Regions from separate parts of the Actinomadura sp. ATCC 39365 genome, predicted to be linked through region 1. Evidence: predicted binding sites of a transcription regulator. Region 1 holds the regulator's gene; the other holds the start of a gene.
The links. Region 1 encodes HrcA, which represses chaperone genes, less so after heat shock. Its sites were predicted from a motif close to TTGGCACTCTCNNNNNGAGAGTGCCAA; they were not measured.
Positions count from the first base shown of each region.

Region 2: a site for HrcA is predicted at 6,061-6,087, ahead of groL (chaperonin GroEL). Genes of this name have one in related genera too.

Region 1 covers NZ_CP184335.1:9,719,878-9,734,128, forward strand. Annotated here, with positions in the region: gene ACNF49_RS46500 (PhoH family protein) at 1-363, opposite strand, end outside; gene ACNF49_RS46505 (histidine triad nucleotide-binding protein) at 454-798, opposite strand; gene ACNF49_RS46510 (SigE family RNA polymerase sigma factor) at 1,078-1,590, shown strand; gene ACNF49_RS46515 (hypothetical protein) at 1,587-2,213, shown strand; gene ACNF49_RS46520 (16S rRNA (uracil(1498)-N(3))-methyltransferase) at 2,232-2,957, opposite strand; gene dnaJ (molecular chaperone DnaJ) at 2,967-4,109, opposite strand; gene hrcA (heat-inducible transcriptional repressor HrcA) at 4,121-5,134, opposite strand; gene ACNF49_RS46535 (DUF456 domain-containing protein) at 5,291-6,118, shown strand; gene ACNF49_RS46540 (DUF3097 domain-containing protein) at 6,136-6,945, shown strand; gene ACNF49_RS46545 (DUF4870 domain-containing protein) at 7,229-7,573, shown strand; gene hemW (radical SAM family heme chaperone HemW) at 7,566-8,783, opposite strand; gene ACNF49_RS46555 (styrene monooxygenase/indole monooxygenase family protein) at 8,839-10,044, shown strand; gene ACNF49_RS46560 (glycoside hydrolase family 18 protein) at 10,107-11,351, shown strand; gene ACNF49_RS46565 (MOSC domain-containing protein) at 11,379-12,011, opposite strand; gene ACNF49_RS46570 (hypothetical protein) at 12,123-12,440, opposite strand; gene ccmA (heme ABC exporter ATP-binding protein CcmA) at 12,587-13,981, shown strand; gene ACNF49_RS46580 (DUF6297 family protein) at 13,906-14,251, shown strand, end outside.
Region 2 covers NZ_CP184335.1:1,549,669-1,563,919, reverse strand. Annotated here, with positions in the region: gene ACNF49_RS08045 (DNA repair helicase XPB) at 1-308, shown strand, start outside; gene ACNF49_RS08040 (hypothetical protein) at 528-686, opposite strand; gene ACNF49_RS08035 (HelD family protein) at 983-2,983, shown strand; partial or broken gene ACNF49_RS08030 (YbhB/YbcL family Raf kinase inhibitor-like protein) at 3,045-3,574, shown strand; gene ACNF49_RS08025 (hypothetical protein) at 3,675-4,169, opposite strand; gene groL (chaperonin GroEL) at 4,322-5,950, opposite strand; gene ACNF49_RS08015 (cold-shock protein) at 6,293-6,493, opposite strand; gene ACNF49_RS08010 (MoaD/ThiS family protein) at 6,737-7,012, opposite strand; gene thrC (threonine synthase) at 7,038-8,270, opposite strand; SAM riboswitch class I at 8,284-8,424, opposite strand; gene ACNF49_RS08000 (RNA polymerase sigma factor) at 8,504-9,058, opposite strand; partial or broken gene ACNF49_RS07995 (alpha,alpha-trehalose-phosphate synthase (UDP-forming)) at 9,090-10,513, shown strand; gene ACNF49_RS07990 (MFS transporter) at 10,555-11,739, shown strand; gene ACNF49_RS07985 (hypothetical protein) at 11,717-12,301, opposite strand; gene otsB (trehalose-phosphatase) at 12,409-13,179, opposite strand; gene ACNF49_RS07975 (DUF3263 domain-containing protein) at 13,219-13,518, opposite strand; gene ACNF49_RS07970 (SAM hydrolase/SAM-dependent halogenase family protein) at 13,639-14,251, shown strand, end outside.

The sequences.
Region 1 (14,251 bases):
GATCGTGCGGCCGCGGGAGGACAGGATGTCGAGCGAGAGCACCTCGGCCGGACGGTCGGAGGTCATGCGCAGCATGGCGATGCTCCGCTCGACCGCGTCGGGCGTGAGCTCGCCCCCGCTGCGCAGCACCTCGACCAGCTCCTCGAACAGGCGCACGACAGCGCCGCTCTCGTCGGGGCTGCCGGTGACGGTGATCTCGTTGCCCCGCACGTGGATGTCGGCCCTGAAGGCGCCCTCGATGACGCGAAGCAGCTCGTCACGGGAGCCGAGGAGGCTGACCATCGGGTATTCGTCCGGAATCAGCACCTTGGCTTGAGTGCGCGAGGGAGGTGCCGTGCGTCGGGATTCATGTAGTTCGGACATGGGCAGGCCAGCGGCCTGATGCCTCCCGGTCTGTTCGGTGTTCTTCTCCGCCCATCGTATCCGGCACCAGGCTGATTGCTCGCGTCAATATCAGCCGGGCGGCCACGTGAGGTCACGCCCTCCGAGAACATGGGCGTGCACGTGGAAGACGGTCTGGCCGGCGCCGGGGCCGGTGTTGAAGACGACCCGGTAGCCCCCCTCGGCCACGCCGTCCTGGACGGCGACGGCGTGCGCGGCCTTGAGCACGTCGTCGGCGAGCCCGTCGTCGGCGGCGGCCAGAGACGCCGCGTCGGGGTAGTGCGCGCGCGGGATGACCAGCACGTGCGTCGGGGCCTGCGGATTGATGTCGCGGAACGCCAGCGCCCTGGCGTTCTCGTAGACGACGTCGGCCGGAATTTCCTTGGCCACGATTTTGCAGAAGAGGCAGTCGCTCACGGCAGTACCCTATCGAGAGCGACCGTTCGGCTGGCCGTTGCGAATCGGTAATCCGTGGTGTCGTGCGCCCGAAGATCCGCGCGGTTAGGGTGAGTGTGCGACACTTCAGAGCAAAAAAGATGATTCAGGGTCGGGCGAGCGCCACCTGGCGAGGAACACGACTGGGTAATGCACCCTAAGGAACCGGGGAAACCTTCAGAACCGGAAGAGAGTAAACCCTCTGGGAAGGCCGCGCGTCCCACTGATGTGACCACCGAAACCCTTCTGGCCGACAGGTCGATGGGGGCGGTGCCGGTCGGGTGGGATGCCGACATGGCCGTGACCGCGCTCTACAGCGCGCACTTCCGGTCATTGGTGCGTCTCGCGGTGTTGCTGGTGCGTGACATGGCAACCGCCGAGGAAGTCGTGCAGGACGCGTTCGTCGCCATTCACGGCGCCTGGCGCAGACTGCGTGATCCCGACAAAGCACTCGCTTACCTGCGTCAGTCTGTCGTCAACCGGTCCCGTTCCGTGCTGCGTCACCGCGCGGTCGTCGAGAAGTACGCACCCAAGGGCCTGCCGGACGCCCCGAGCGCCGAGAACGGCGCGATCGGCGAGCTGGAACGCTCCGCCGTCATCGAGGCGTTACGCGCCCTGCCGACCCGACAGAGAGAAGCACTGGTTCTGCGTTATTACGGAGATCTGTCCGAAGCTGAGATCGCCCACGCCATGGGCATCAGCAAGGGCGCGGTCAAGAGCCACACCGCCCGTGGAATGGCCGCGTTGCGGTCCGTCCTGGAGAAGATGTCATGACCCAGCCCCCCGACGAGTACGGCGACGTCCTGCGCCGTGCGCTCCGCGCAGAGGCGGACGCGGTCGTGCCCTCGCCGGAAGGACTGCAGATCATCCGCGCCCGCATCGAGCGGCGCGGCGTCCGTAACCTGTTCTGGTGGCGTGCGGGCGCGGCGGCGGTCAGCGCCGTGCTGGTGGCGGGGACGATCGTGATGGTCGTTCCCGGGCTGCGCTCCCAGATCTTCGAGACGCCCGTCAAGGTGGTGGACAACTCGACCACCACCCCCGGCAACTCCTCCACCAGGCTGTCCACGCCGCCCAGGCCCGACAGTCACAGCGCCGAGCCCCCGCCCGTGGTGGTCGTGCCGCCGAGCCACAGCGAGACCCACCGGCCCGCGGAGACGGCCAGGTCGACCAGGCAGCCCACGCCGTCGCCGACGCCGTCCTCGACGCCCTGCCCGAGCGGCGAGCCCACCGGCGACCAGGAGTGCCCCGAGATCACGCCGACCCCCACGCCGACCCCGACGGAGACGACCGACGCGCCGACGTCGTGCCCCTCCGAGGAGTGCCCGCCGGACGACATGCCCACCGGCCCGAGCGACCTGAGCAGCCCGCTGGTGGACGTGCCGCACACGACGCCGTGAGAGCGCCCTGAGCCGGGCCTACCAGCGCCCGGTACGCGCGAGCAGCACGGCCGCCGCCGCCACCCCCGCCGTGGAGGTGCGCAGCACGGTGGGCCCGAGCAGCACGGGCACCGCCTCGGCCGCGGCGAACCTGCGCAGCTCCTCCGCAGAGACGCCGCCCTCGGGCCCCACGACGACGACGATGTCGCCGCCGGGCGGCAGCGCCACCTTCGACAGCGGCTCGGCGGCCTCCTCGTGCAGCACGAGCCCCAGCGCCGCGTCGGCCAGCAGCCCCTCGACCTGGGCGGTGGAGGCGAGCTCGGCCACCTCGGGCAGGTGGAACCGGCGTGCCTGCTTGCCGGCCTCGCGGGCCGTGGAACGCCACCGGCCCAGCGCCTTGGCGATCTTGTCGCCCTTCCACTGCGTGATGCTGCGCGAGGCGGCCCAGGGGACGATCACGTCGACCCCCACCTCGGTCATCATCTCGACGGCCAGCTCGCCTCTGTCGCCCTTGGGCAGCCCCTGGACGACCACCAGCCGCCGCGCGGGCGGCTCGACGGTGTAGCGGGCGAGCACGTCGAGCGCGAGGCCGTCCTTGAACACCTCGCGCACCACGCACTCGGCGACGTCGCCCGCGCCGTTGGTCAGGTCGACCCGCTCGCCGGCGCGCAGGCGCCGCACGGAGGCCGCGTGCCGCCCCTCAGGCCCGTCGAGCGTCAGCTCGGCGCCGTCGAGGTCCTCGGCGAGGAACACGGGGACGGTCACGGGTGATCGTCACCTGCCGTTGAAGGCGTCACGCAGGCGGGAGAAAAAACCCTGCTGGCCCGGGGCGAACTTGCCCGGCGGCCGCTCCTCTCCACGCAACCTCGACAGCTCGCGCAGCAGGTCCTCCTGCGTCTGGTCGAGCCGCATCGGGGTCTCGACGTTGACGTGGATGAGCAGGTCGCCCCTGCCGGACTCGTTGAGCCGCTGCACGCCGCGCCCGTACATGGTGATGACCTGGCCGGACTGGGTGCCGGGGCGCACGTCGATCTCCTCGGAGCCGTCGAGCGTCTCGACGGCGAGGATCGTGCCGAGCGCGGCGGCCGTCATCGGGATCTGGACCGTGCAGTGGAGGTCGTCGCCGCGCCGCTCGAAGATCTCGTGCGCGCGCTCGACGATCTCCAGGAAGAGGTCTCCGGGCGGGCCGCCGCCGGGGCCGACCTCGCCCTCGCCGGCGAGCTGGATGTGGGTGCCGTCCTCGACGCCCGCGGGGATGCGGACCTTGATCGTACGGCGGGTGCGCACCCGGCCGTCGCCCGAGCACTCCTGGCAGGGGTGGCGGATGATGCTGCCGAAGCCGCCGCACTGGGGGCACGGCCGCGAGGTCATGACCTGGCCCAGGAACGAGCGGGTGACCTGGGAGATCTCGCCGCGCCCGCTGCACATGTCACAGGTGTCGGGGTGGGTGCCGGGGGCCGCGCCGGCGCCGTGGCACACCTCGCACAGCACGGCGGTGTCCACGACCAGCTCGCGGGTGGTGCCGAACGCCGTCTCGCGCAGGTCGAGCTCGACCCTGATGGTGGCGTTGCGGCCCCTCCTGGCGCGCGAGCGCGGCCCGCGGGTGCCGCCCGCGGTGCCGAAGAAGGCGTCCATGATGTCGCTGAAGGGGAAACCCGCGCCGAAGCCACCGGCGCCCGCGCCCGCACCCGCGCCGCCGCCGAAGGGGTCGCCGCCCAGGTCGTACATCTGGCGCTTGTTCGGGTCGGACAGCACCTCGTAGGCCTGCGTGATCTCCTTGAACCGCTCCTGGGTCTCAGGATCGGGGTTCACGTCGGGGTGCAGCTCGCGGGCGAGGCGGCGGTAGGCCTTCTTGATCTCGTCCTGACTGGCGTCACGGCGCACCCCGAGGGTGGCGTAGTAGTCGCTGTTTGCCACTTATCGACCTCTTAAGATGCAGCCAGGATCTGGCTGACGTAGCGTGCCACCGCGCGTACGGCGCCCATCGTCACGGGGTAGTCCATCCTCGTGGGCCCCAGCACGCCGAGCCGGGCCAGTTGGTTGTCGCCAGAACCGTATCCGGTTGCGACGATGGACGTGCCGCGAAGGTAGGGGTTTTCCGAGCCGATGCGCACGGTGAGCGCGGACGGGGTGTCTGTGGAAGTCTCGCCGAGCAACCGCATGAGCACGACCTGCTCCTCCAGCGCCTCCAGCACGTCGCGCAGGCCGGTGGCGAAGTCGGCGCCCGCGAGATTGGCCGCGCCGGCGAACACGATCTTCTCGTCATGGCGTTCGACGAGGGTTTCGAGCAGCACCGACAGGATCGTGGCCACGGCGGGCCGATCCTCGGCGGGCAGCCGCTCGGGCAGGTCGGCGACCAGCTCGGGGACGTTGCCCAGCCCGCAGCCGTCGAGGCAGGAGTTGAGCACCGCGCGCAGATGGGCGATGCGGTCGTCCTCCACCACCTCGGGCAGCTCGATCACGCGCTGCTCGACGCGCCCGGTGTTGGTGATCAGCACGAGCATGACCCGCCGGTCGTTGAGCGGGACCAGCTCGACGTGCCTGACCGTGGAACGGGTCAGCGTCGGGTACTGCACGACCGCGACCTGCCTGGTGAGCTGCGCGAGCAGCCGCACGGTGCGGAAGACCACGTCGTCGAGGTCGACCGCGCCGGCGAGGAAGGTCTCGATCGCCCGCCGCTCGGCCCCCGACAGGGGCTTGACCTGCGAGAGCCGGTCGACGAACAGGCGGTAGCCCTTGTCCGTCGGCACGCGGCCCGCGCTGGTGTGCGGCTGGGTGATGTAGCCCTCCTCCTCCAGAGCGGCCATGTCGTTCCTGACCGTTGCCGGGGAGACCTTGAGGTTGTGGCGCTCCGCCAGCGCCTTGGAGCCCACCGGTTCGTTGGTGGACACGTAGTCTTCGACAATGGCGCGGAGCACCGCAAGCTTCCGATCGTCGAGCACGTGCTCACCTCCTGCCTCTGCCTAACAGGGAAACGACAGGTCTAGCACTCCGTGTTCCCGAGTGCCAAGTGTACGGCTCTCGCCCACAAGGTGCGATAACACCAGGTCCCATCCTGTTGCTAGCGACTTACAAGCGACAGGCCTCACACTTGCCGCATGACCGACAATTCCCAGCCCCCGCAGTACGGACCGCCCCAGGGGCAGGGTCCCTACTACGGTCAGCCGAACCAGTACGGTCAGCAGCCGTACCAGCCCCAGCAGTACGGCCAGCCGCCCTACCAGCAACAACAGCCGCCCGCCCAGTACGGCCCCCCGCCCGGGTACGGCCAGCAGAACCAATACGCCCAGCCTGACCAGTACGCCCAGCCCGACCAGTACGGCGCCCACAACCAGTACGGCCGGCAGCCGCAGTTCCCGGCCAGGATCGACGGCAAGGCGATCAAGCCGCGCCTGTGGTGGATCGCCGTCGTGTGGGCCGTCGCCGTCGTGCTGGGCGTCGTGGGCGTGGTCGTGTTCGCCGGCGGCGTGCTGAGCAGCGTCACGGACACGGCCCCGACGACCACGTTCGCGGCGGGCGAAAGCGTGAAGGTCGCGATCGACCCCGCCAAGCGCCCGGCCGTCTACATCGCCACCGACACGCGGGTCAACTACCAGTGCGAGATCTCCGGCGGCCCGGCCCAGGCCAGGCTGGTCAAGGTCTCCGGCACCCAGACGCTCAGCGCCGGCGGGACCACCTGGCAGCAGATCCTCGCCGTCAACGCCCCCGCCAAGGGCGACTACCAGCTGACCTGCGCCACGCAGGAGGAGTCGTCGGCCCGCTTCGGCGTGGGCCGTGACCTGCTCTCCGCGGCGGGCGGCATGTTCGGCGGGGTCGCGGCCCTGTTCCTGTTCCCCGGCGCCGGCCTGCTCATCGGCATCATCGGCACCGTCGTCATCCTCGTACGGCGCAGCGGCGCGCGTAAGCGCCTTGCGGTCAGCGGGTGATTTGCTACGGTCCCCGTGTGTACGAGGGTGATGTGCTGGCGGGCAATTGGCGGCGGCCGGGCAAGGGCAAGATCCCGAAGGTACCCGCCGAACTCGACCTGGTCGTGGAGGACGCCGACAGCGGCTTCTGCGGCGCCGTGGTGGCCTGTGACAAGGAGGCCGTCACCCTTGAGGACCGGTTCGGCAAACGCCGCCTGTTCCCGCTGGCGCCGGCCGCGTTCCTGCTGGAGGGCAGGGCCGTGACGCTGGTGCGCCCGGCGGCCGCGGCCCCGGCGGGGCCCAGGCGCAGCGCGTCCGGGTCCATCGCCGTGGAGGGGCTGCGGGCCCGGGTCGCCAAGGAGAGCCGGATCTACGTCGAGGGCGTGCACGACGCCGCGCTCGTGGAGAAGATCTGGGGCCACGACCTGCGCGTCGAGGGGGTCGTGGTCGAGTACCTGGAGGGCGTCGACGACCTGCCCGCCATCGTGGCCGAGTTCGCCCCCGAGCCGGGCCGCAGGCTGGGCGTGCTGGTCGACCACCTGGTGCCGGGGTCGAAGGAGAGCCGGATCGCGGCCCGGATCACCTCGCCGCACGTGCTCGTCGTGGGTCATCCGTACATCGACATCTGGCAGGCGGTCAAACCGTCCGTGCTGCGCATCCCGGGGTGGCCCGACGTGCCGCGCGGGGTGCCGTGGAAGGAGGGCGTGCTCGCCGCACTGGGCTGGCGCATGGAGCCAGCGGACGCCTGGCGGCGCATTCTGGGCGCCGTCTCGTCCTACACCGACCTGGAGCCGGAGCTGCTCGGCCGGGTCGAGGAACTGATCGACTTCGTTACGGAGGCATCATGAGCCAGGACCCGCCGCCGCCCGCCGACGACTCCACCCCTTACGTCCCGCCTTCCGACGTACCCCGCGGCCAGGGCTCGGGCCCACAGCTCGGCTACGGCCAGCAGCCGGGCTCCCAGCCCGACTACGGGCGGCAGCCGCCGAGCGGCCCCGGTCCGCACCCCGGTCCCATGCCCTCGCCGCCCCGTTACGTGCCCCCGCCGCCGGGCTACGGCCAGCCCCCGGCCATGGCCAGGCCCCGGGCTACGGGCAGCAGCCGGGCTACGGCTACCCCGCCGGGCCGTACGTGCCCGGCCGGTTCGGCCCGCGCCGCGGCAGCGACGACACCACGATGGCCATGCTCTCCCACCTGCTGGGCCTGCTGGTCTCCTGGATCGGCCCGCTGATCATCTACCTGATGAAGAAGGACGAGTCCCCCTACGTCAGGGACCAGGCCGCCGAGGCCCTGAACTTCCAGATCACCATGTTCATCGGCTACCTGGTGGCGACCGTGCTGACGATCGTGCTGGTCGGCCTGCTGCTGTTCCCGATCGTGTGGATCGTGTCGCTGATCTTCCACGTGCAGGCGGCCATAGCCACCAACCGGGGCGAGAACTACCGCTATCCGTTCGCCATCCGCCTGATCACATGAGCTCGGTGATCAGGGCGTCGGCCAGCAGCCGCCCCTTGAGGGTGAGCACCATCCGGCCCGCCCTGAACGGCTCGGGCTCCAGCAGCCCGCGCGCCAGCGCGCTGGCCACGGACGTGCGCGCGCCGGGGGCGACCTCGGCGAGCGGGTAGCCGGAGACCAGCCGCAGCTCCAGCATCAGCCGCTCGGCGGCCCGGTCGTCGTCGGTGAGCACCTCGCGCGCGTGCGCGGGCGAGGTGCCCGCCGCCGGGCGCTGGGCGTAGGCGGCCGGGTGCTTGACGTTCCACCAGCGGGTGCCGCCGACGTGGCTGTGGGCGCCGGGGCCGGCGGCCCACCAGTCGCCGCCGGTCCAGTAGAGCAGGTTGTGCCGGCAGCGGGCCTGCTCGGAGGTCGCCCAGTTGGACACCTCGTACCAGCCGAAACCGGCCTCGGTCAGCATCTTCTCGGCGATCAGGTAGCGGTCGGCGGCGACGTCGTCGTCGGGCATCGGCAGCTCGCCGCGCCGGATCCGGGCCGCGAGCCTGGTGCCCTCCTCCACGATCAGCGAGTACGCCGACACGTGGTCGGGCCCGGCCTCGATCGCGGCGGCCAGCGAGGCCCGCCAGTCGTCGTCGGACTCCCCCGGCGTGCTGTAGATCAGGTCGAGGTTGACGTGCTCGAACCCGGCCGCCCGCGCCTCCTTGACGGCCCGTGCCGGACGGCCCGGCGTGTGCCTGCGGTCGAGCACCTGCAGCACGTGCTCACGCGCGCTCTGCATGCCGAAGCTGACCCGGTTGAAGCCGCCCTGGCGGAGTTTGTCGAGGTAGGCGGGGTCGACGGACTCGGGGTTGGCCTCGGTGGTGACCTCCGCCCCCGGCCGCAGCCCGAACTCGGCGTCGATGGCGGCCAGGACGCGCGCCAGGTCCTCGGGAGGCAGCAGCGTGGGCGTGCCGCCGCCGAAGAACACCGTCTCCACGGGCAGGTCGGCGTCGCCGAGCACGCGCCGGGCCAGGCGCACCTCCGCCACGACCGTGTCGGCGTAGTCGCGATGGGAGGCGCCGGGCCCTAGCTCGGCGGCGGTGTAGGTGTTGAAATCGCAGTAGCCGCAGCGGGTGACGCAGAAGGGCACGTGCACGTAGAAGCCGAACGGGCGCTCGCCGAGCCCGCGCAGCGCGCTGTCGGGCAGCTCGCCGGAGGCGGGCGCCGGATCGCCGTCGGGCAGGGTGGATGGCACGTCATCCAGTGTGCCTGCTCACGGGTGTGCTCCGAGCCATCGAAGGAGGCGGCACATGACGGGCGTCGGAATCGTGGGCGCGGGGATCTCCGGGCTGACGCTGGCCCTGCGACTCCAGCAGCTCGGCGTCGCGACCACGCTCTACAGCGAGGGCGACGCGGCCGACCTGGGCCGTGGGCGGCTGCCGAACACGGTCGGCAGGATGGGCCGCGCGCAGGACCGCGAGCGGGAGCTGGGCAGCCTGCACTTCCTCGACCCGGGCTGCCTGCTGGTCAGCGGCAGCCTCTCGATCAAGGGCGATCCGCCGCTGGAGTTCACCGGCCGCGTGACGGAGCCGTTCCACGGGGTCGACTTCCGGGTGCTGCTGCCTGCGCTCATGGACGACTACACGAGCAGGGGCGGCCACCTGGTCGTCGATCCCCTCCCGCCGGACGCCGGCCAGGTCGCCCGCTGGTCCCGAGGGCACGAGCTGATGGTGGTGGCCACCGGGCGGCGCTCGGTGCGCGAGCTGTTCCCGCGCGTTCCGGCGTGGTCTCCGTACGAGGCGCCGCAGCGGATCCTGGCCGCCGGGCTGTTCCACGGGTTCGATCCGGGGCCGGCCTTCGGTTTCAACATCTCGCCCGACTGCGGCGAGATCCTGTGCATGGCGATGATGACGCGGTCGGGCGTGCGGGGCGGCGTCCTGGTCGAGGCGATCCCCGGCGGGCCGCTCGACGTGCTGGCCCGGGTGCCCGCCGACGAGTTCTGCAAGACGCTGCTCGCCCTGCTGCCCGAGCACGCGCCGCGCCTGGCCGAGCAGCTCGATCCGGCCGCGTTCGAGCTGCTCGGGCCGGAGGACCTGCTGCAGGGCGCGATCACGCCGGTGGTGCGCGAGGCGGTGGCCGAGTTGCCCGGCGGCGGCGTGGCGCTGGCGATCGGCGACGCCTGGGTCACCAACGACCCGATCACCGGGCAGGGCGCGAACCTGGGCTCGGCCTGCGCCTGGATCGCGGCCGACGCCGTCGCGGCGGGCGGGCCGTACGACGCGGCGTTCGCGCGGGAGACGGCCCGGCGCATGTGGGTGGCGGCCGAGCCGGTCGTCGCGTGGACGAACGCCTTCCTGCGGCCTCCGGCGGAGCACGTCCTGACCCTGCTCGCCGCCGCCGCGACCAGGCAGGAGGTGGCCGATCTGGTGCTGTCGCTGTTCGGCGACCCGGCGCGCGCGTGGCGGCTGTTCTCCAGCGCCGAGGAGGTGGCGCGCGTCGTTGACGGCACGGGGTGACGGTTCTACGATCGCGTCAACTTATAGGAAAGTTTCTTATAAGTTCACCCCCAGGAGCGCCCGTGAAGAAGATCCTCCTCGCACTCTCGCTCTTACTCGGGCTCACGGCGGTGTCCGCGCCCGCCGAGGCCCATCCCGGATTCAAGCGGGTCGCCTACTTCATCCAGTGGGGCGTGTACGGGCGCAACTACCACGTCAAGGACGTGGATACCAGCGGCGCCGCCGCCAAGCTCACCCACCTCAACTACGCCTTCGGCTTCGTCAACGCCGAGGGCTCCTGCTACTCGGCCGACCCCTGGGCCGACTGGCAGCGCCCGGTGCCGGCCGAGCAGAGCGTGGACGGCGTCGCCGACCAGCCGGGCCAGGCGCTCAACGGCAACCTCAACCAGCTGCGCAAGCTCAAGGCCAAGCACCCCGGCCTCAAGGTGCTGATCTCGCTCGGCGGCTGGACCGGGTCCAAGTACTTCTCCGACGCGGTGCTCACCGCCGAGTCGCGGTCCGCGCTGGCCCGGTCGTGCGTCGACCTGTGGCTGCGCGGCAACCTGCCGGGCCTCGAGCCGGGCGCGGGCGCCGGCGTGTTCGACGGCGTCGACCTGGACTGGGAGTGGCCGGGCTCGGCGGGCAACGACGGGAACGTGATCAGGCCCGAGGACCGGCGGAACTTCACCCTCTTCGTCGAGGAACTGCGCGCCCAGCTCCGGGCCTTCTCGGCGAGCTCCCAGCTCACGGCCTTCCTCCCGGCCGCCGCCGCGAAGATCGACGCCGGGTTCGAGGTGCGCCGCGTGTTCCGCTCGCTCGACTTCGCCACCGTCCAGGGGTACGACCTGCACGGCACGTGGGAATCGCGGACCGGGCACAACGGGAACCTGTTCAACGACCGCCGCGACCCCAACCCCGTCAGGTACAGCGTGGACCAGACCGTCCGCGACTACCTGTCGCGCGGCGCGCCCGGCCGCAAGATCGTCGTGGGCGTGCCCGCGTACGGGCAGGGCTGGACCGGCGTGACCGGCGGCGGCGACGGCCTCTGGCAGCCCGCGACCGGACCGGCAGCCGGCAAGTGGGGGCCGGGCAGCGAGGACTACAAGGACCTGGCGGCCAAGCCCGGCAAGCGCTACCGGGACCTGCGCACCGGCGCGATGTGGCTGTACGACGGCAACGAGTTCTGGTCCTACGACGACCCGGCGTCGCTGCTGCAGAAGGCGGCCTACATCCGGCTCAAGGGGCTGGGCGGCTCGATGATGTGGTCGATCGACCAGGACGACGCCCGCGCCTCCCTCACCTCGGCCCTGTACTCCGTCCTGCGCTAGACGGGCGCCCGGCCGGGTGGACGGTCTCTAGCCGCCCGCCCGGCCGGCCCGCGCGGCCATCTCGTCCCACTCCGGGTCGTGGCCGGGGACCGCGAGCACCCGGGCCAGCGCGTCGGTGTCGCCGTGGCGGGCGCGGAAGGCGTCCGCCACGGTCATGCCGGTCTCCGGGCGCGAGACGATCTCCACCTCGTCGCCCGCGCCCAGCTCGCCCAGCTCCACCACGGCCAGGTAGGCGCCCGGCCGCGCGGCGCGGGTGAAGCGCTTGAGCCAGCCCGGCTCGTCCATCCAGTTGCGGAACACCACGCAGGGGATGCGCGGGCCGGTCACCTCCAGCAGGGCGCTGCCGACGCGCCACCGCTCGCCCACCAGGGCATCGTTGACGTCGAGGCCGGCGGTGGTCAGGTTCTCCCCGAAACGGCCGTCGCGCAGGTCGCGGCCGAGCTCGCCCTGCCACCAGTCGTAGTCTTCGCGGGCGTAGGCGTAGACGGCGTGGGTGGGGGCGCCGTGGTTGGGCCTGTCGGCCCGCTCGTCGCCGGCCAGGCCGTTGCGCAGCACCGCCACCCGGTGGGGCACGGCCCGCTTGTCGATCGCCGTACGGCCGAGCTTGCCGGCCCATTCCGCATCGGACGACAGCCCGACGTTGACGGAGAGGATGCGCATGCCGCGACGGTAGCGGACGGACAGGCACGTGACGCACCGATTTTTCCGCTTTTCTCAGCCCATCGACGCAGAAGAACGAATATGTGCCCATTTGGCCTGTTCGCCGAGCCGTCACCCGCGCCTGTCGCCCGGCTCCGGCACCACCTGGGCGAGCTGGGAGTCGGCGTCGAACTCGGCCAGTTGTAACAGGGTCTCCAGGGCCGCCTGCCTGGTCTCCTCGACCGAGCCGCCGCGTTCGCCGAAGCACTCGGCCGCGACGTCGAGCAGCGCCGCCACCACCGCCGCGTCGGGATAGGGCACGTCGACCACCACCCTGCCGTCGCCGCCCACCTCGGCGGGTCTCAGGTGAAGCCGCAGCAGCCGCCGGGTCTCCTCCGCCACGGCCACCCCCAGCACAGCGGCACGCTCGAATCGCTCAGAAGCAATCACGTCACCCTCCAGTAGCACTGGTGTTCGGGAACAGCAAAGGTAGCGACCGGCACCGACAGAATCGGCTCTCCCGCCCTCGGCGAGGCCGCGGAAAGGCCCCGCAGGCCGGTCACGCGGACGGCCGGCGGGGTGGCTACGCTCGAACGGTGAGCGGTTTGATCATCGAAGTCACGGACCTGTCCGTCGAGCTCGGGGGCAATCCGGTGCTCCGGGGGCTCGACCTGGCCGTCGAGCCGGGTGAGGTCGTGGCGGTCGTCGGGCCCAACGGCTCGGGCAAGTCCACGTTGCTGCGCTGCCTGGCCGGCCTCCAGCCCGCCACCTCCGGCGGGGTCCGCGTGTTCGGCGCCGAGCCCGCCGACGACGCGCCCTTCTGGCGCGCGGTGGCGCTGCTCGGCGACGAGCCCGCCTGGTACCCGGGGCTCACGGCACGCGAGCACCTGGAGCTCATGGGAGCCGTGTACGCCGAGGCCCGCATGACGGTGGATTCGGCGCTGGCGGAGTTCGCGCTGACCGAACGGGCCGACGCGCCGCCGCTCAACCTGTCCACCGGCCAGCGCCAGCGCCTCTGCCTGGCCGCCACGCTGCTCAGGCCGAGCACGCTGCTGCTGCTCGACGAGCCCGAACGCGGCCTCGACGCGGCCTTCCGCGTCCGGCTCGGCGAACTCCTGGAGGAGTACGCCGACGAGGGCGGCACCGTGGTGATGGCCACCCACGACCAGACCCTCGCGGGCGCCGCCCGCCGGGTCTCCCCGCGGGGGTGCCCGCATGAGCGGCCACGACGCCGTCGCCCGGGAGACCGGCCTGGCGGGGAAGGCGGCCGGGCGGTGAGCGCGGGCGAGGTGAGCGTGCGGTCGGTGCGGGCGTTCGTCCGGGCGCGCGGGCGGGCCCCCGCCGGGCTGGTCGATCGTTACGTCAGCCTGTTCGGCCTGTGCATGCTGCTCGCCGTCGTCGGGCAGCCGCTGTCGTCGGTGGTGTCCGGCCTGGGCGGGACGGTCGAGCCGGGGCGGATGGGCGCGGGCGTCGCCCTGGTGCTGCTGGGGTTCGCGGGCTGCCTGGCGCTGGCTCGGGTGGCCGGGCCGGTGATGGTGCCCGCGGCCGAGGCGTCCTGGTTGCTGACCTCGCCGCTGGACCGGCGGCGGCTGCTCGGGCGTACCGGGCGGGTGCTCATGTTCGTCGCGCTGGTGGCGGGGCTGCTGCTCGGGCTCGGGCTGCTGGCCGCGCTCGGCGCGCCCGGCGCGCTGGTGTGGCGGCTGCTGGCCGCGCTGGCGCTGGCGACGGCGGCGAGCGTGGCGGGCATGGCGCTGGCGATGCTCGCCCAGTCCTCCCCGGCCTGGAACCTCTGGCTGACCGGCGTGCTGGTCGCGCTCCTGGTGCTGGCCGTGGTCGCCGTCAGCGGCCAGGCCCGTACGGCGCTCGCGGCCGCCGCGAGCGCCCCCTGCCCGCGCTCACCGCCACGGCGTCGGCCATGGCCGCGCTCGCCGCCGTCCTGGCCCGCCGGGCGTGGGGCTCGCTGGCCGCCATCCCCACCCGCCTGCTGCTGACCGCCTCCACCCGCGCCGGGCACGTCACCAGCGCCGCCGTCACCCTCGATCCCGGCGCGCTGAGCTGGATCGCCGAGGACAACCACTGGCGGGCCAGGAAGCTCGCCTCACGGCCGTGGCCGGGGCTGCCCGCGCCGCTCGCGCTGGCCTGGCAGGACTGGGTGCGGCTCGGCCGCCGGCCCTGGCGGCTGGCGGCCACGGCCGCGAGCGCGGCGTTGCCCGCCGTGTTCGCCCAGGCGGGCGCCGCTCCGGCGGCTCTCGGGCTGGTCG
Region 2 (14,251 bases), 8.2 Mb from region 1:
ACCAGGCGTTCCGCGACAAGGAGATCCAGGTCCTGGTGGTGTCGAAGGTGGCGAACTTCTCCATCGACCTGCCCGAGGCGGCCATCGCGATCCAGGTGTCGGGCACGTTCGGGTCGCGGCAGGAGGAGGCCCAGCGGCTCGGACGGGTGCTGCGGCCCAAGGCCGACGGCGGTGGCGCCCGGTTCTACACGGTGGTCAGCAGGGACACCGTCGACCAGGAGTTCGCCGCCCACCGGCAGCGCTTCCTGGCCGAGCAGGGATACGCCTACCAGATCATCGACGCCGACGACGTGCACGGCGGCGTGTGACGGGTTGAATGCCCGGCCGCTCGTTGCCTGAGCGGCCAGGCACGGCGTTTATGTCACGTCCACGAGACTCCACGGGTCGTCGACATCGAACCACCCCCCTCACCTGCGTACTATCACGCCGCCTGCGACATACCCCCATGATCCGACAATCGCACCTGAAATGCCCGACTTTTTCGGTATTCCCACGTTCACTCAGAGATACGGTCTTTGCCGGGTTCGCTAGCCGGCCAGCAGGCCGCCGAGGAACAGCACCGCTCCGGCGACGATCCACGCGGCGACCCCCGTCCCCATGAGGCGGCCGAACGTGCGCGGGTCCTGCCGGAACGCCGGGACCAGCCAGGCGGCCAGCGTGGCACAGGCGGCCGGCACGGCGAACAACCCCGAGGCCGTGGAGACCGCGCCGAGCCGCCGGGAGCACGCCGACGGAGGCTCGCCCCCGCGCAGAACGCCTCCAGCCCCCAGCCGGCGAAGACCGACATCCCCCAGAGCGCCGCCAGCAGGAAGCTCGCGACCGTGGGGATCATCGGCGAGAGAACCAGGCGAAGCCGCGCCACCTTCCCTCTTTACCCCGCCGCGCGCCGGTAAATGCTTTGGAGGCACCGGACGGCCGCCGTTAAACTAGTCGATTCGCTGCCTTGACCACCTCCGTTTTCGACCCTGGGAGGCGCTTTCGCATGCCCACACATCAACTGGCTCCCGACATACCCTCCGACGTGCTCGCCGCCGAGCAGGCCCACCTGGCCGAGTCCAGGGCCGCGCTCAAGGCGATGCGGGCCCACGCCCAGTCGTTGTCGGCCGACGCGGCCGGCGACTGGGTCTCGCAGCAGATCCTCCAGTCGCTGCTGGACCAGCGCGTGGCCGCCCTGGCCGACCATCCGGACACCCCGCTGTTCTTCGGCCGGCTCGACCGCGAGGGCGGCGACGACCTGCCGGGCACCATCTACGTCGGCCGCCGCCACGTGCACGACGGCACCAGCCGGCCGCTGGTCATCGACTGGCGCGCGCCGGTGTCCCGCGCGTTCTACCAGGCCAGCCCGGCCGACCCCATGGGCGTCGTCCGCCGCCGCCGCTTCGGCTACCACGGCGGCGCGCTGACCGCGTTCGAGGACGAGCCGCTCGGCGACGGCGGCGAGGTCGGCCCCTCGAAGATCCTCACCGAGGAGATCGAACGCCCGCGCACCGGCCCGATGCGCGACATCGTGGCCACCATCCAGCCCGACCAGGACGAGATCGTCCGCGCGACGCTGGCCCAGACCGTGTGCGTCCAGGGCGCCCCCGGCACCGGGAAGACCGCCGTGGGCCTCCACCGGGCCGCGTACCTGCTGTTCACCCACCGCGAGCGGCTGGCCCGGTCAGGCGTGATGATCGTGGGCCCGAACCGGGCGTTCCTGTCCTACATCTCCTCCGTCCTGCCCGCGCTGGGCGAGGTCAAGGTCGACCAGACCACCGTGGCCGGACTGCTCGGCGAGCACGCCGCCGAGGAGGACCCGATGGTCTCCGCGGTCAAGGGCGACGCCAGAATGGCCGCGGTGCTCGAACGGGCGCTCTGGATGCACATCGTCAAGCCCGAGGACGGCCTGGTGTTCAGCAAGGGCGCCTACCGCTACCGGGTCGCCGACCACGAGGTGCGCGAAATGGTGGCCTCCCTGCGCGGCACCACCCGCTACCTGCCGGGGCGGGCCGCGCTGGCCCAGCGCCTGGCCCACCAGGTGCTGGTACGGATGGAGCAGCGCGGCGAGTCGCCCGACGACCGGGTCCAGGACGCGGTGGCCAGGTCGAGGCCGGTCAAGCAGCTCGTCGACGCGGTGTGGCCGAAACTGACGCCGGAACAGGTTCTGCACCGCCTGTTGTCCGACCCAGAATTCCTCACAAAGGCCGCCAAAACTGATTTGTCGCCTGACGAGCAGGAAATGCTGCTTTGGCGGAAGCCTCATCGGAGCTGGAAGTCCGCCAAATGGTCGGCCGCCGACGCCGCGCTCCTCGACGAGCTGCGCGACCTCATGGAGCGCACCCCGTCCCTCGGCCACCTCGTCGTGGACGAGGCCCAGGACCTGTCCGAGATGCAGCTGCGGGCGCTCGGCCGGCGCTGCCGCAACGGCTCGGCCACCGTGCTCGGCGACCTGGCCCAGGGCACCACGCCGTGGTCCACCAGCTCGTGGGAGACCGTGCTGAAGCACCTCGGCCAGGACGAGGGCGAGGTGACCGAGCTGACGCTCGGCTTCCGCGTGCCGCGCGAGGTGCTCGACTACGCGGCCCGCCTGCTGCCCTCGATCGCCCCCGCGCTGGCCGCCCCGCGGTCGCTGCGTCCTGGCGCGGGCTCGCTCAAGGTCCGGCCGGGCGGCACGGTCGCCGAGGCGGCCCGGGAGGTGCTGGCCAGGGAGGGCTCGATCGGGGTCATCGTCCCCGACGCGATGGTGGCGGCGGTCTCCGAGTCGCTGTCCGGCCTGCCGCACGCGGTGCTCGACCCCGACGCGACGCAGGAGCACCGCCTGCTGATCGTGCCCGCCACGCTGGCCAAGGGCCTGGAGTACGACCACGTGATCGTCGTGGAGCCCGCCGACATCGTCGAGGCCGAGCCCCGCGGCCTGGCCCGCCTGTACGTGGTCCTGACCCGCGCGGTCACCTCGCTCACCGTGCTGCACGACAGGCCGCTCCCGGCGCAGCTCGGTACCTGACGGAGGGCGGGCACGGCCGCTTCTAGGATGGCCTGAAGGACTGTCGACCTAGGAGGATGCCGTGCCCGCACCGCTTCCGCATGAACACCTGCCCCCGGTCCCCGCGCTCGTGGTGGAGAGCGACGACATCCGCGACGGCGAGCGGCTGAACGACCTCCACGTCTTCGACGACTGGGGGATGACCGGCGGGAACGTCTCGCCCCAGCTGCGCTGGTCGGGCGCCCCCGAGGGCACCCGCGGCTACGCCGTCACCTGCCACGACCCCGACGCCCCCACCGGCAGCGGCTTCTGGCACTGGGTGCTGTTCGACCTGCCCGGCGACACCGCGGAGCTGCCCAGGGGCGCGGGCACCGGCCCCGACTTCAAGGGCCTGCCCGCCGGCGCGGTGCACGCCCGCAACGACTACGGCACCAAAGAGTACGGCGGCGCCGCTCCCCGCCCGGCGCCCCCCACCGCTACGTCTTCACGGTGCACGCGCTGGGTGTCGACGAGCTGGGCGTCGGCGGCGGCGCGAGCCCGGCGGTGGTCGGCTTCAACATCACCGCCAACACGCTGGCCCGCGGTCACATCGTCGCGCACTTCGGCGTCTGAGACCGGCACAACACCGCGGCGAAGGCGCCCCGTTCACGTACGGGGCGCCTTCGCCGTGGTGCCGCGTCGGGTTCGTACGCCCGGCGTCACCAGACGGGGTTCAGTCGCCCTGCACCAGTTCGTCGGCGAACGTGATGTCCCCGGGCGCGTTGGACGACAGGTCCTCGCTCTCGCCGGCCAACTGGCCCTCGAAGGCGTCCGAGGCGTCCTCGCGCTCACCTGACAGGTCCGTGCCTTCGTCCGAGGTGTCCTGGCGCTCGCCCGACGTGTCCGTGCCCTCCTCCGAGGCGTCCTGGCGCTCGCCGGACCTGTCGTCGGCCTCCTCCGACGACCCGTCCTCGCCTTCCTCCGACGACCTGTCCTCGCCCTCCTCCGACATCTCCCCGCGCTCGTCCGACGACGTCCACCTCGACGGCGAGGCGCAGTAGTCGCGGTCGTACAGTTCCAGGTAGCCCGCGCAGTAGGGTACGTCGACGTACTCCAGGGCCTCGTCCAGGTAACCGTGGTCGTCTGCCTGGGCGGGCATCGTCATGGCGGCCGCGGCGGCCATCATGACGGCTCCGAGCCCGAGAACGCGCGCGGTGCGGGAATTCATGTAACTACTCCTTTGTGCGGTGAATCGTCACTTCGTTTCGTTACTGTCCGTAGTCAATAACTACTAAACGTGACGCGACCGGACACAACAAAAGGCGGCCGGATCCTTGGAGATCCGAACCGCCTTCTGATGCGTCAGCGACCAGGCGAAGCCTAGAAGTCCATGTCGCCGCCGCCGGGCATGCCGGCCGGAGCAGCAGGGGTCTTCTCGGGCTTCTCGGCGATGACGGCCTCGGTGGTGAGGAAGAGCGCCGCGATGGAGGCGGCGTTCTGCAGCGCGGAGCGCGTCACCTTGGCCGGGTCGATGATCCCGGAGTCGAACATGTTGACGTACTCGCCGGAAGCGGCGTTGAGGCCCTCGCCCGGGGTCAGGTTGCGCACCTTCTCCACGACGACGCCGCCCTCGAGGCCCGCGTTGACCGCGATCTGCTTGAGGGGCTCCTCAAGAGCCTTCTTCACGATCGCCGCGCCGGTGGCCTCGTCGCCGTTGAGCTCGAGCTTGTCGAACGCCTTGGCGCCGGCCTGCAGCAGCGCCACGCCACCGCCGGGGACGATGCCCTCCTCGACGGCCGCCTTGGCGTTGCGCACGGCGTCCTCGATGCGGTGCTTGCGCTCCTTGAGCTCGACCTCGGTCGCCGCGCCGGCCTTGATGACCGCCACGCCACCGGCCAGCTTGGCCAGGCGCTCCTGCAGCTTCTCGCGGTCGTAGTCGGAGTCGGTGCGCTCGATCTCGGCGCGGATCTCGTTGACCCGGCCGGAGATCGCCTCGGCGTCACCGGCGCCGTCGACGATGGTGGTCTCGTCCTTGGTCACCACGACCTTGCGGGCGCGGCCGAGCAGGTCGAGGGTGGCGGTCTCGAGCTTGAGGCCGACCTCCTCGGCGATGACCTGACCGCCGGTCAGGATCGCGATGTCGCCCAGCATGGCCTTGCGGCGGTCGCCGAAGCCCGGGGCCTTGACGGCCACGGAGCGGAACAGGCCGCGGATCTTGTTGACCACCAGGGTCGCCAGGGCCTCGCCGTCGACGTCCTCGGCGATGATCAGCAGCGGCTTGCCGGACTGCACGACCTTGTCGAGCAGCGGCAGCAGGTCCTTGTTGGCCGAGACCTTGCTGTTGACGATCAGGATGTACGGGTCTTCGAGAACGGCCTCCATGCGGTCGGAGTCGGTCACGAAGTACATCGACGTCATGCCCTTGTCGAAGCGCATGCCCTCGGTGAGCTCGAGCTCGAGACCGAAGGTGTTGCTCTCCTCGACGGTGATGACGCCTTCCTTGCCGACCTTGTCCATCGCCTCGGCGATGAGCGAGCCGATCTCGGGGTCGGCGGCGGAGATGGAGGCGGTGGAGGCGATCTGCTCCTTGGTCTCCACGTCCTTGGCCAGCTTGGAGAGCTCCTCGCTGACCCGCTCGACGGCGGCCTCGATGCCCTTCTTCAGGGCCATCGGGTTGGCGCCGGCGGCGACGTTGCGCAGACCTTCGCGCACCAGAGCCTGGGCGAGCACGGTGGCCGTGGTGGTGCCGTCGCCGGCGACGTCGTCAGTCTTCTTGGCGACTTCCTTGACCAGCTCGGCGCCGATCTTCTCCCACGGGTCCTCGAGCTCGATCTCCTTGGCGATGGAGACACCGTCGTTGGTGATCGTGGGAGCGCCCCACTTCTTCTCCAGCACGACGTTGCGCCCCTTGGGGCCCAAGGTCACCTTGACGGCGTCGGCGAGCTGGTTCATACCGCGCTCGAGACCGCGCCGGGCGTCCTCGTCAAACGCGATCATCTTGGCTGCCATAAGGCTAGACCTCCCAGATGCAGGGTGGCGTGTCCTGGACCGAGCCGACGCCCGCGACGGCATAGGCCTGCATCTCCGTTCGGCAGACCCCATCGTCTCGATCCGAGTTGTTGGCACTCTGCCACACAGAGTGCCAACGAACTGTTTAGCACTCTACCCTGCCGAGTGCAAGCCACGGGCACCCCACCCCAGCTCATCGGGCAGGTCATCGGGTGCGCCGGTTCGTACGGCGAGCCGCCCCGGAGGTGCGACCCGCCGTGCGAAGCCGACGGAGGAAACAGTGGCGAGCCGTACGGACTGCGCTGCCGCACGTCCCACCTGGTGCATACCAGCGAGGGTGAATCAGACCGTGCGGACGGACTCCGCCTGCGGCCCCTTCTGGCCCTGCGTGATCTCGAACTCGACACGCTGTCCCTGTTCGAGAGAGCGGTACCCGTCCATCATGATCGCTGAGTAATGGACGAATACATCCTTACCACCGTCTACCGCGATGAAGCCGTAGCCCTTGTCCGCGTTGAACCACTTGACGGTGCCCTGCGCCACTTCCGACTCCTCTTACTGGGCTCGCAGATCTCGCCCATTCCTTCGCGAGACCCGTAATCGCATGACTTTTGGGAAAATCAGCCAGACGATCGCCCTCGACCATACCTGTGGCACGGGGTTTGGCAACAGAGTCAACCGACAAAACGCTAATTTCATCGAAGGCTGAGTCGTTCGAGGTTGAATTTGGTTCTAAAACAAGAAGGCGCCCACAAGGGGCGCCTTCAAGAGTCGGTGGTCCGGCGGTCAGCCGCCCGCGACGGCAGGGATGATGGAGATCTGAGCGCCTTCAGGGGCGGGAGTGTCCAAGCCCTCGGCGAAACGGACATCCTCTTCACCAACGTATACGTTGACAAAACGACGAATCTTGCCCGATTCATCCAGAATTCTCGCGCCGATCCCCGGGTAGTCGGAGTCGAGCTTGGCGAGAACGTCACGAAGAGTCGCCCCTTCGCCACTCACCTCGGCGTTACCCCCGGTGTAAGTGCGCAGAATGGTGGGAATCCGCACAGAAACGCTCATGGTTTTTGTTGCCTTTCCTGGATTGTCAGACAGTCGCGCGGAACGCGTCGAGAGAGGGCCGGATCACGGCGGTGGGCCGCGCGTCGTCGCTGATCGCGTCGAGCGTCTTGAGGCCGTCGCCGGTGTTCAGCACCACGGTCTCGGCCTCGGGGTCGAGCCTGCCCGTCTCGACGAGCTTCTTCAGCACGCCCACCGTGACGCCGCCCGCGGTCTCGGCGAAGATGCCCTCGGTGGAGGCCAGGAGCTTGATGGCGGCGACGATCTCGGGGTCGGTGACGTCCTCGACGCCCCCGCCCGTGCGCCGGGCGATGTCCAGCACGTACGGCCCGTCGGCGGGGTTGCCGATGGCCAGCGACTTGGCGATCGTGTCCGGCTTGACCGGCTGGACCACGTCGTGCCCCGCCTTGTACGCCGTCGAGACCGGCGAGCACCCGGCCGCCTGGGCCCCGAACACCTTGTACGGGGTGTCCTCGACCAGCCCGAGCGCGATCAGCTCCTTGAACCCCTTGTCGATCTTCGTGAGCTGGGAGCCGGAGGCGATGGGGATGACGATCTGCTCGGGCAGCCGCCAGCCGAGCTGCTCGGCGATCTCGTACGCGAGCGTCTTGGACCCCTCGGCGTAGTAGGGCCGCAGGTTGACGTTGACGAACCCCCACTGCTCGCCCAGCGGGTCGCCGATCAGCTCGGAACAGAACCGGTTGACCTCGTCGTACGTGCCGTCGATGCCGATCAGCCGGCCGCCGAACACCCGGGCCATGGCGATCTTGGCCGCTTCGAGGTCGGCCGGGATGAACACGCACGCGTCGAGACCGGCCCGCGCGGCGGCGGCGGTGACCGCGCCGGCGAGGTTGCCCGTGGAGGAGCAGGAGAGCGTGTGGAAACCGAAGTTCCTGGCCGCCTCGACGGCGATGGCGACCACCCGGTCCTTGAAGGAGTGGGTGGGGTTGCCCGAGTCGTCCTTCACGTGCAGGGACCGGATGCCGAGCGCCTTGCCGAGATTGCCGGCCTTGACCAGCTTCGTCCAGCCCGGGTTCATGTTGGGCTTGCTCGCCACGTCGGCGGGGACCGGGAGCAGGGAGCGGTAGCGCCAGATGTTGGCGGGGCCGGACTCGATGTCCGCGCGCGTCACCTGGCCGAAGGAGTAGGCCGCTTCGAGCGGCCCGAAACACTCCAGGCAGGCGAAGCTGGGGCCCAGGGGGTAGCGCGTGCCGCACTCGCGGCAGGACAGAGCGACGGCAGGACCAAAGTCGAGCGACATGAAGCGAGGCCTTCCCTCATCTTCGCCCGCGGCCACCTTGACCGCGAACCGGAATTGGCACCTTGTCCCGGTCGGCCTCGCCAGGTCGCGAGTACAAGCCGGGAGGGTTGCCGGGGCTTCGCAGGGCCGGTCCCTCCACCCCTCTGGATGAGCAATATTCAGTTGTCGAAAAGGACTCTACCTTCTCAAGTGGCGGAAACAACCGCCCGTCTCACGATTTGAGAGGACACGTCTCACCGATAGTCCTCCCCGAGGACTCCCTGCACGTACTTGCGGGCCTGGTGGATGCGGGACTTGGCCGTGCCGAGCGGGATGTTGAGCTGCTCGGCCACCTCGTTGTAGTCGAGCTGGACGATGTCGCGCAGCACCAGCGCCTGGGCCAGGTCGGGCTTGTCGGCCTCCAGCGCCTCCATCGCGTCGAGCAGGTCGAGCCGCGAGCCGGCGATCACGCTGACCCGCCGCGCGTCCGGCTTCTGCATCGGCAGCTCCTCCGACGTCTGCTCGGCGGCCCTGCGCTTCAGCGAGCGATACGTGGTGCGCGCGCAGTTGGCGGTCACGATGTGCAGCCAGGTGCTGAACCTGGCCCGCCCCTCGAACCGGCCGATGTTGCGCGCCACGGCCAGCAGAGTGTCCTGCGAGGCTTCTTCCGCGTCCTGGTGATAGGGCAGGATCCGGGCGCAGTGGCGCATCACGTCAGGCTCGATCCTGGCCAGGAGCTCGCCGAGCGCGCGATGGTCTCCGGCCGCGGCCGAGCGGGCGAGTTCCTCGGTTAGCTCATCTAGCGCCATAGCTGGGATCCTATGGGCGAAGGGAGCCCAAATGAACAGCGTTCTCGTGGCGTCCAACCGCGGGCCGGTCTCCTTCACCGTCGACGACGACGGTGAGCTGACCATGAAACGCGGTGGTGGCGGCCTCGTCTCGGGCCTGTCGGGGGTGGCCAAGGAGCACGGCGTGCTGTGGGTGTGCGCCGCGCTGTCCGACGGCGACCGCAGCGCCGTGCGCCTGGCCCCGGGGGCCGGCTCGACCGCGGCGGCTACGACACGGGCGCCCTGCGGATGCTCGACATCCCCGCGGCCACCTTCCACCGCGCCTACAACGCCGTGGCCAACTCGACCCTCTGGTTCGTCAACCACCTGCTGTACGACATCCCCAACTCCCCCAGTTTCGGCACCAAGTTCCGGCGTGAGTGGGAGTCCTACCGCGACTACAACGGCGCGTTCGCGCTGGCGCTGGCCGAGGAGGCCGGGCACGGGGCGCGCGTGATGGTCCAGGACTACCACCTGACGCTCACCCCGGCGATGCTCCGCGCCGAGCGGCCCGACCTGCGCATCGCCCACTTCAGCCACACGCCGTGGGCGCCTCCCGAGTACTTCTCGCTGCTGCCGGACGCGGTGACCAGGGAGGTGCTCGACGGCATCCTGGGGGCCGACCACGCGGGCTTCCTCACCGCCCGGTGGGCGGGGGCGTTCATGGACTGCTGCGAGGCGCTGCTGGGCGCGCGGGTGGACCGCGCGGCCGGCACGGTCACCCACGAGGGCAGGACGACCCGCGTCGGCGTGCACAGCCTGGGCGTGGACGGCGCGGCGCTGTGGGCGCGGGCCTGCGAGCCCGACGTCGAGTCGCACATGGCCGCGCTGGCCGAGCAGGTGGCCGGCCGCCGGCTGATCGTCCGCATCGACCGCACCGAGCTGTCCAAGAACATCGTGCGCGGGCTGCTGGCCTACCGGGAGTTCCTGGCCGCCCATCCGGAGTGGCACGGCAAGGTGGTCCACCTGGCCTTCGCCTACCCCAGCCGGCACGACCTGCCCGAATACCGCGAGTACACCGCGTCGGTGCAGCGCTGCGCGCGCGAGATCGAGGACGAGTACGCCACCGAGGACTGGGATCCGGTCATCCTCAACGTCAACGACGACTACCCGCGCTCGCTGGCCGCCTACCGGCTGGCGGACGTGCTGCTGGTCAACCCCATCCGCGACGGCATGAACCTGGTCGCCAAGGAGGGGCCGGTCCTGTCGCCACGCTGCGCCCTGGTGCTCTCGCGCGAGGCGGGGGCGGCGGCCGAGCTGGGGCCGTACGCGCTGGTGGTCAACCCCTACGACGTGAGCGGCACGGCGGACGCGCTGCACGAGGCGCTGGTGATGCCCGAGGACGAACGCAGGCGGCGCCGCGACCGGCTGCACGAGGCGGCCACCGCGCTGCCGCCGCACAAGTGGCTGGAGTCCCAACTCGACGCCCTGCTTTAACATGAGAAGTCGGGTTCACTGCCAATGACGGAGGCTGCCGGGTGTCGACGGTCTCAGTGCCCATCAGACTCGTCCGGGACCGTCCGACCTGGCTCATCTACTTCCTGCTCGGCACGTTCGCCACGTTCGTGTACGGCCTGAGCGCCGCCCTCCCGCTCCTGCGCGCCGACCAGCGCACCACGGCCACCGTCGCCGGGCTGCACGGCACCGCCATGGCGGTCGGGACGATCGGCGCCGGGCTCGCGCTCCCCCTGCTCACCCGGCTGCTCGGCCGGCGCTCGACGTGCTGGTTCGGCCTGGCCGGGATGAACGCCGGCGTGCTGCTGGTCATGGCCACCTCCGCGCTGCCCCTGACGCTGCTCGGCTACGGCGTGGCCGGCGGCTTCGGCTCGGTCATGCTCTACGCGGCGATGGCCGAGCTCAGCGACCACCACGGGCCCGCCGGACCGGCCGCGCTCAGCGAGGCCAACGCCGTGGGCGTGCTGGTGGGGATGGTGGCGACGTTCGTGCTGAGCCAGGTGGCGCAGAGCGCGCTCGGCTGGCGGTCCGCCCTGCTGGTCACCCCGGCCGTCAGCGCCCTGCTCGCGCTGGCGCTGGGCCGCTCCTGGCCCGCGCCCCGAAGGGCCGCCGGAGGGCAGGGCGACGTGGTCACCGGGGAGGCCGTCCCGGCGCGGGAGGGCGGCGGGTGGCGCTTCCATCTGGCCGGGGGCGTGCTGTTCTGCTGCGTGGCGCTGGAGTTCTCGTTCAACCTGTGGGCCGCCGACCTGTTCGCCCTCAGGACGGGCGTGACGGCGGCCGTCGCGGCGACCGGGCTGACGGCGTTCGTCAGCGGCATGGCGGCGGGCCGGTTCGCGGGCGCGCAGCTCGCGCTGCGGCTGCCGGCCACGCCGCTGCTGGCCGGCGCTCTGGGGCTGATGGCCTTCGGCTGGGTGCTGTTCTGGGCGAGCACCGCGCCGATCCTGTCGTACGTGGGGCTGGCGCTGAGCGGGCTGGGCGCGTCGCTGCAGTTCCCGCTCGCGCTGAGCACGCTGATCAGCGCCTCCGGCGACCGGGCGGACCGGGCGGCGGCCGCCTCGCCCGTGTGGGCGGGCGCCGCCATGGCGATCGGCCCGCTGCTGCTCGGCGCGCTGGCCGACGGCTACGGCACCGGGAACGCGTTCCTGCTGGTGCCCGTGGTCATCGGCCTGGCGGTCGCCGGGGTGCTCATCTCCAGTCGGCGTACTTGAGCGTGTCGGCCAGGCCGGGCGTGTCCCACTGGTCGACGACGAGGATCCGGCTCTTCGGCAGGTACCACTCGCGCTGCGTGAAGCGGGCCTTGACGCCGCCGCCCGAGTAGCTGACGCACGTGGCCTGCCAGGCGTTGTAGGCGGCCTTGTGCCCGGCCCCCATCTGCCGGTAGCCCCTGGTGACCTTGGGCCCGATCACCTCGCCCCACTTGCGGTTGAGCGGGCAGGGCTGCACGTCGCTGGCCGGATAGTACGGGTGCTTGCCCGTGTAGGGCCCGAACCCCTCGGCGCCCCGCTTGATCGCGCCGGGACCGAGGATGTAGAACGCGTCGCACTCCGGCGAGCCCCAGCCCTGCGGCTTGGCGCACCGGCCGGTGACCACCTGGACGACGTCGCCGCCCTTACGGTGGACCACCCACTCGATCGGGATGTAGAGCGTCAGGCCGCCGCGCAGCTTGAGCTGCTGGGCGGGGGCGGCGGAGGCGGCGCCGGGGGCGGCGAGCACGGCCGCCAGGGTCGCCAGGGCCGCGGCCGAGGCGGCGGCGAGAGATCGTCGTGACATGCGCACCACCGTAGGATCCGCCACTTGCAGCCCAATCACGAACGGCTGAAAGCCGCGAGCCGGCCCAAACGGCGCAAGGCCGCGAGCCGGCTCACGAACGGCTGCGCTCAGGGGCGGGTGAAGGCCGTCGTCAGCTCGCGCAGCAGCGCCACCACGCCGTCGGGCCCGTCGACCACGATGTCGGCCCGCTCGGCCAGCGCGGTCACCTCGGCCGAGCCGCTGCACACGGTCACGCCGGGCAGCCCCGAGGCGCGTACGGCGTCGAAGGCGGCCAGGTCGCCGAGGTCGTCGCCGACGAACATGACGGACCTGGCGTCCCGCTCGGCCAGGAACAGCCCGAGCGCGTGGCCCTTGTCCATGCCGGGCGGGCGCAGCTCCAGGACCATGCGGCCGGGCTCGATCACCAGGCCGTGTTTCGCGGCCAGCTCGGCCAGCGGCTCGCGCAGCACGGCGAGCGCGCCCTCGGGGTCGGGGGCGCGCCTGGTGTGCACGGCCACCGCCCTGCCCTTGTCCTCGATCACCACGCCGTGCAGGCCGAGCGCGTCGAGCAGCAGGGGCAGCTCGGCCCGGACGCGCGGCACGCCGGGTGGCGGCGGCGGCGCCGAGACACGTCCGTGCTCCCACCGTTCGAAGCCGTAGTGGCCGAGCACCACGAGGCCGGGCACGTCGGCCAGGCCGGGCCCGAGTTCGAGCGCGGTGGCCGCCGGCCTGCCGGTCACGATGGCCACGGCGCCGACGTGCGCGCCCAGTTCGGCGAGCACGGCGGGGGCCTCGGGGTGGATCTTGGCGGAGGCGGGATCGGGCACGATCGGCGACAGGGTTCCGTCGAAGTCGAGCCCGATCACGGCGCCGGACGGATCTTTAAGGATCGCTTCCATACCAGGGATGTTCCTCACGCGGCTGCCGTACCCAGCCGGTCAGGGACGCATGCCGAGCCGTCTCGCCGCACGGTCGCGCTGACGGGTGGAGCGCAACCTTCGCAACCGTTTGACCAGCATCGGGTCCTGCTCCAGCGCCTCCGGTCTGTCGATCAGCTCGCCGAGCAACTGGTAGTAGCGGGTGGCCGAGAACCCGAAGGTCTCCTTGATGGCCTGCTCCTTGGCGCCCGCGTGCCGCCACCATTGGCGTTCGAAGGCGAGGAGTTCGAGATCACGGTCGGTGAGGGGTGGCTGGGACGGTTCCTGGGCAGCACTGTCACCGCTGAGCGGTGCTCCCATGGTGTCCTCCTCGGGAAGGGGCGTGCGACGATCACATCGCACGCTTCGCGGCCCGTGGCCAATCGTAATGTGCGATCTGCGGCTGTTCACGGCGGATTGCCGGACGTACAGTCACCAAATGTGACCCCAGTCATCACGCTCCTCACGGACTACGGGCTCGAAGACGGCTATGTGGCCGCCTGCCACGGAGTGATCGCCGGGATCGCGCCCCAGGCGCGGGTGATCGACGTGTGCCACCTCGTCCCGTCCGGCGACGTACGGCGGGGCGCGGCGATCCTCGCCCAGACCATCCCCTACCTGCCGGAGGGCGTCCACGTCGGCGCGGTCGACCCCGGCGTCGGCGGCGCGCGGCGGTCGGTGGCGGTCGAGGCGGGCGGCCGGGTGTTCGTCGGCCCCGACAACGGCCTGCTGTCCTGGGCGGTGCACGCCAGCGGCGGCGCGCGGGCCGCGTACGCGCTCAGCAACGAGGAGCACTTCCTGCGGCCGGTGTCGCCGACCTTCCACGGCCGGGACGTCTTCTCGCCGGTCGCCGGGCGGCTGGCCGGTGGCCTGGACCCGGCCGAGCTGGGCCCCCGGGTGCCGGTCGAGCGGCTGGTCACGCTGCCCGCGCCGACCTCGCTGCTGCGGGAGGGCTCGGTCGAGGGCGAGGTCCTCTCGGTCGACCGCTTCGGCAACACGCAGCTGTCGATCGCGGCCGGCGACCTGCAGGCGCTGGGTGTCCAGGTGGGCGACA